Regions from separate parts of the Streptomyces sp. NPDC052020 genome, predicted to be linked through region 2. Evidence: riboswitches for the same ligand, from Rfam matches in the RefSeq annotation. Region 2 holds a riboswitch; the other holds the start of a gene.

Region 1 (3,203 bases), on a different contig from region 2:
CTTGCCGACCTCACGCCCGCCGAGCGCAAGGAGGCCGTCGCCGCGATCGGCGAGAAGCCGTTTCGCGCCAAGCAGCTCTCGCAGCACTACTTCGCGCGGTACGCGCACGAGCCGGAGCAGTGGACCGACATCCCGGCCGGCTCCCGCGGCAAGCTCCGGGAGGCGCTGCTGCCGGAGCTGATGACGGTGGTGCGGCACCTGTCGACCGACCAGGGGACCACCCGCAAGACGCTGTGGCGGCTGTTCGACGGCACCCTCGTCGAGTCGGTGCTCATGCGCTACCCGGACCGGGTGACCATGTGCATCAGCTCGCAGGCGGGCTGCGGCATGAACTGCCCGTTCTGCGCCACCGGACAGGCCGGCCTGGACCGGAACCTGTCCACCGCGGAGATCGTGCACCAGATCGTGGACGGCATGCGGGCCCTCAGGGACGGCGAGGTGCCGGGCGGTCCGGCCCGGCTGTCCAACATCGTCTTCATGGGCATGGGCGAGCCGCTCGCCAACTACAACCGGGTCGTCGGGGCCATCCGCAGGCTCACCGACCCCGAGCCCGACGGGGTGGGCCTGTCGCAGCGCGGCATCACCGTCTCGACGGTGGGCCTGGTCCCGGCCATCCACCGCTTCGCCGACGAGGGCTTCAAGTGCCGTCTGGCGATCTCGCTGCACGCGCCCGACGACGAGCTGCGCGACACCCTCGTCCCCGTGAACACGCGGTGGAAGGTGCGCGAGGTGCTGGACGCCGGGTTCGAGTACGCCGCGAAGTCCGGCCGGCGGCTCTCCATCGAGTACGCGCTGATCCGGGACATCAACGACCAGGCGTGGCGCGGTGACCGGCTCGGCCGGCTGCTCAAGGGCAAGCCGGTGCACGTCAACCTGATCCCGCTCAACCCGACGCCCGGCTCGAAGTGGACCGCCTCGCGGCCCGAGGACGAGAAGGCGTTCGTGGAGGCGATCGCCGCCCATGGTGTGCCGGTCACCATCCGGGACACCCGTGGGCAGGAGATCGACGGGGCGTGCGGACAGCTCGCCGCGAGCGAACGGTAACCTGACCACCGTAAGAACGCACACCATCACCACATCCGCATATTCCGACAGGGGAGCGCCACAGCGCTGAGAGTGCGGCACCGGCCGCAGACCCTCCGAACCTGGCCCAGGTCATTCTGGGTAGGGAGATCGGTCATCACTCGAGCTGTTGCGCCCTGCCCGGGGCACCTTCCAGGGGGTCTGGGCAGGGCCGCGTCTCTTCCTGGTCACCCAGGAGGACATCAGTGGGCATCACCAAGAAGGCCGCGATCCTGGCCGTGGGACTCGGCCTGGTCACGCTCTCGGCGTGCGGGTCGTCCGGCGGTGGCGGGGAATCCGGCGACCCGAAGACCGTGACGCTGGTCAGCCATGACTCGTGGGCCGCGTCGAAGGACGTGATCGCCGCCTTCGAGAAGGAGTCCGGTTACCGGGTCAGGGTCCTCAAGGACGGCGACGCGGGCCAGGCCGTGAACAAGGCGATCCTGACCAAGGACAACCCGCAGGGCGACGTCTTCTTCGGCGTCGACAACACCCTGCTGTCGCGGGCGCTGGACAACGGGCTCTTCCAGCCGTACGAGCCGAAGGACGCCGACCGGATCGGGCCGGAGTACCGGGCCGACGGGGAACGGCACCGGGTCACCCCCATCGACACCGGTGACATCTGCGTCAACTACGACAAGGAGTGGTTCGGCGAGCACAGGCTCACCCCGCCCGCCTCCTTCGACGACCTGATCAAGCCGGAGTACAAGAACCTCCTGGTCACCGAGAACGCCGCCACCTCCTCGCCCGGCCTCGGCTTCCTCCTCGGCACCGCCGCCCGCTACGGCGACGGCTGGCCGGAGTACTGGAAGAAGCTGAAGGCCAACGGCGTCAAGGTGGTCGACGGCTGGGAGCAGGCCTACAACGAGGAGTTCTCCGGCTCCGCCGCCGGCAAGAAGGCCAAGGCCGACCGCCCGCTGGTCGTGTCGTACGCCTCCTCGCCGCCCGCCGAGGTGATCTACGCCGACCCCCGGCCCGACACGGCGCCCACGGGCATCGCCTCCAACACCTGCTTCCGCCAGGTGGAGTACGCCGGACTGCTGAGCAACGCCGAGAACCCCGAGGGCGGCAAGGCGCTGCTGGACTTCCTGATCGGCAAGCGGTTCCAGGACGACCTGCCGCTGAACATGTTCGTCTACCCGGTGCGGGACGACGCGAAGGTGCCGGAGGACTTCGCGAAGTTCGGGCCGCAGGCGAAGAACCCGCAGACCATGGACCCGGACGAGATCGCCGACCACCGTGACGAGTGGGTCAAGTCGTGGACCTCGCTCGTTCTGAAGTAGCCGCCCGCGGGCGGCGGCGCCAGGCCGCGGCGCGGCTCGCGCTCATGGCCGGGCCCGTCGCGTTCTTCGCGGTCTTCTTCGCCTATCCCGTCGTCGCGATCGTCGGGCGGGGGCTGAAGGACGGCGACGGCTGGCACCTCGGGCGGATCGGCCAGGTGCTGGCGGACTCCGGCGTCCGGCACGTGCTGTGGTTCACCACCTGGCAGGCGCTGGTCTCCACCGCGCTGACCCTGCTGGTCGCGCTGCCCGGCGCGTACGTCTTCGCCCGCCTGGACTTCCCCGGCAAAAAGGTGCTGCGGGCCGTGGTGACCGTGCCGTTCGTGCTGCCGACGGTCGTCGTCGGGACCGCCTTCCTCGCGCTGGTCGGGCGGGGCGGGCTGCTGGACGAGCTGTGGGGCGTACGGCTGGACACCACCGTGTGGGCGATCCTGCTCGCCCACGTCTTCTTCAACTACGCCGTCGTCGTCCGCACCGTCGGCGGGCTGTGGGCGCAGCTCGACCCGCGGCAGGAGGAGGCGGCGCGGATGCTCGGCGCCTCGCGCACGGCGGCCTGGCGCACGGTCACCCTGCCCGCGCTGGCGCCCGCCGTGGCCGCCGCCGCGCTGATGGTGTTCCTGTTCACCTTCACCTCCTTCGGCGTCGTCCAGATCCTCGGCGGGCCCGCCTTCGCCACCCTGGAGGTGGAGATCTACCGGCAGACCGCCGACGTCTTCGACCTGTCGACGGCCGCCGTGCTGACGATGATCCAGTTCGTCGCGGTCGGCGCGATCCTCGCCGTGCACGCCCGGACCGTACGGCGGCGGGAGACCGCGCTGCGGCTGGTGGACGCCTCCCTGACCGCGCGCCGGCCGCGCGGGG
Region 2 (3,203 bases):
CGGACGAGGACTGCCGGGCGACGGTGTCGGAGGGAGGGGGCGGGCCGGAAGGCCGCCCCCTCGTCACTCCGTCAGCCCTGTCCCTCGCACGGCGACGCGAGGTTTAGTCCGCGATCGGCAGATACACGCGGTTGCCCGAAGCCGCGAACTCCTTCGACTTCTGGGCCATGCCCTGCTCGATCTCGGCCTGGCTGCCACCGTGCTCGCGACGGATGTCCTGCGAGATCTTCATGCTGCAGAACTTCGGACCGCACATCGAGCAGAAGTGAGCCGTCTTGGCGGGCTCGGCCGGCAGCGTCTCGTCGTGGAACTCCCGTGCCGTGTCCGGGTCGAGGGCCAGGTTGAACTGGTCCTCCCACCGGAACTCGAAGCGGGCGTCGGACAGCGCGTCGTCCCACTCCTGCGCCCCGGGATGCCCCTTGGCAAGATCGGCCGCGTGGGCGGCGATCTTGTACGTGATGACGCCGGTCTTGACGTCGTCCCGGTTGGGCAGGCCCAGGTGCTCCTTCGGCGTGACGTAACAGAGCATGGCCGTGCCCCACCAGGCGATCATCGCGGCACCGATGCCGGAGGTGATGTGGTCATAGGCCGGCGCGACGTCCGTCGTCAGCGGACCGAGCGTATAGAACGGAGCTTCCTCGCAGATCTCCTGCTGAAGGTCGATGTTCTCCTTGATCTTGTGCATCGGGACATGGCCCGGGCCCTCGATCATGGTCTGGACGTGGAAGCGCTTCGCGATCCGGTTGAGTTCCCCGAGCGTCCTCAACTCCGCGAACTGGGCCTCGTCGTTGGCGTCCGCGATCGAGCCGGGCCGGAGGCCGTCGCCGAGGGAGTACGTCACGTCGTACGCCGCGAGGATCTCGCAGAGCTCCTCGAAGTTCTCGTACAGGAACGACTCCTTGTGGTGCGCCAGGCACCACGCCGCCATGATCGAACCGCCGCGCGAGACGATGCCGGTCTTGCGGTTCGCCGTCAGCGGCACGTACGCCAGGCGGACGCCCGCGTGGACCGTCATGTAATCCACGCCCTGCTCGGCCTGTTCGATCACCGTGTCCTTGTAGATCTCCCAGGTCAGCTCTTCGGCCTTGCCGTCCACCTTCTCCAGGGCCTGGTACAGCGGCACGGTGCCGATGGGTACGGGGGAGTTGCGCAGCACCCACTCGCGCGTGGTGTGGATGTTCCGCCCGGTGGACAGATCCATGACCGTGTCGGCGCCCCAGCGGGTCGCCCAGGTCATCTTCTCCACCTCCTCCTCGATGGAGGAGGTCACGGCGGAGTTGCCGATGTTCGCGTTGACCTTCACCAGGAACCGCTTGCCGATGATCATCGGCTCGATCTCCGGGTGGTTCACGTTCGCGGGCAGCACCGCCCGCCCGGCGGCGATCTCCTCGCGGACGACCTCGGGCGACACGTTCTCCCGGAGGGCCACGAACTCCATCTCCGGCGTGATCTCGCCCCGGCGCGCGTACGCCAGCTGGGTCACGGCCTTTCCGTCCCGGCCGCGCCTCGGCTGACGCGGGCGCCCGGGGAAGACCGCGTCGAGGTTGCGCAGGCCCCCGCGCGGCGAGGTGTGCTTGATCCCGTCGTCCTCGGGCCGGACGGGACGGCCCGCGTACTCCTCGGTGTCGCCGCGGGCGACGATCCAGTTCTCGCGCAGCGGCGGAAGGCCCCTGCGGACGTCGGTGTCAACGAGCGGATCGGTATACGGGCCCGATGTGTCGTACAGCGTGACGGACTGCCCGTTGGTGAGGTGCACCTGGCGGACCGGCACTCGCAGATCGGGGCGTGAGCCCTCGATGTACGCCTTGTGCCAGCCGATGGACTTCCCGGCCTCCGCGGACTGTCCGTCGACGGAGTCGTTCGTGGAGGCAGGCGTGCGTGCGTCCTTGATGGTCATGAGACCTACTCCCTACGCCGGCATTACCCGGTAACAGGTTCGGCGGTCGACGCAGCGGCTTCCGTCTGCCGACGTTCCGTGGGAAACATCACTCGTCTTCGGTGACGTTTCATGTGAAACATCGGCGGGACGGAGGTCAGCGCCCTCTCAGCCCGGTGCTCCGAGCTCCCGCGTGTACAAAGGTGCCCCCACGCTAGCGTTACTTCGGGCGCGGTGAACAGAGGGCCCCCCTGGTTCTTGCGATGATCGGTCGGTGACCACGACGCAGCATCCCCCCTATCCCCCGCCCGACCCGCCCCGCGGCCCGGGTGCAGGCAGCGGCCCTGGCGCCGGTGGTCCTGGTGCCGGAGGCGGACGCGGCCCCGGATCCGGGGGCGGCCATGGGCACTCGCACGGCCACGGACACGGGCATGGGCACGGTCCCGCGGCACCGGTCTCCCGGCACCTGCGCAAGGTCATCGCGGCGGTCCTCATCCCGTTCGCCGCGGCGGTGGTGGTCGGGCTCGCGGTGCTGTGGCCGGGCGGTGCGCCCCCACACGAACGCACCGGTGTCGGATTCGACCGGCAGACGCAGCAGGCCACGGTCACCCGGGTGCTCGAGGTGAGCTGCAAGGACGTCAACGCCTCGGGCGTCCCCCCGACCGGCGACACCTCCACCGCCGAGGGGTCCTCCGCGGTGCAACAGGCCGGCGGCACCTGCAAGAAGGCCACGATCCGGGTCGACACCGGCAAGGACAAGGGCCGGACGTTCACCGAGATCGTGCAGCCCGACCAGTCCCGGCAGCTGCGACAGGGCCAGAAGGTCGTGGTCGCCTACGAGCCCTCGGCACCGAGGGACCTGCAGTACTCGGTCGCCGACATCAACAGGCGCCTGCCGATGGCGCTGCTGGCCGGGATCTTCGCGCTCGCCGTCGTGGTCGTCGGGCGGCTGCGGGGTGTCATGGCGCTGGTCGCGCTGGCCATCAGCTTCCTGGTGCTGAACTTCTTCATCCTCCCGGCGATCCTCCAGGGGTCGAACCCGCTGCTGGTGGCCGTGGTGGGGTCGAGCGCCATCATGCTGATCGCCCTGTACCTGTGCCACGGCCTGTCCGCCCGCACCTCCGTGGCGGTGCTCGGCACCCTGATCTCCCTGCTGCTGATCGGCGTCCTGGGATCGCTGTTCATCGGCTGGGCCGCGCTCACCGGCAACACCGACGACAACACGGGGCTGATCCACGGCCTGTACCCGACCATCGACATGAGCGGTCTGCTGCTGGCCGGTGTGATCATCGGTTCTCTGGGTGTCCTCGACGACGTGACCGTCACG

What was found. A riboswitch is a leader RNA that binds a small molecule or an ion and turns the genes downstream of it on or off. The one in region 2 is predicted to bind thiamine pyrophosphate.
Region 1: another riboswitch for thiamine pyrophosphate. It lies ahead of AB0L74_RS09620 (thiamine ABC transporter substrate-binding protein); the one in region 2 lies ahead of thiC (phosphomethylpyrimidine synthase ThiC).

The regions. Positions count from the first base shown of each region.
Region 1 is NZ_JBFAWY010000007.1:165,960-169,162, forward strand. Features, by position in the region: gene rlmN (23S rRNA (adenine(2503)-C(2))-methyltransferase RlmN) at 1-1,044, shown strand, start outside; TPP riboswitch at 1,084-1,189, shown strand; gene AB0L74_RS09620 (thiamine ABC transporter substrate-binding protein) at 1,269-2,345, shown strand; gene AB0L74_RS09625 (iron ABC transporter permease) at 2,321-3,203, shown strand, end outside.
Region 2 is NZ_JBFAWY010000046.1:9,483-12,685, reverse strand. Features, by position in the region: gene thiC (phosphomethylpyrimidine synthase ThiC) at 104-1,897, opposite strand; TPP riboswitch at 1,890-2,079, opposite strand; gene AB0L74_RS31030 (YibE/F family protein) at 2,151-3,203, shown strand, end outside.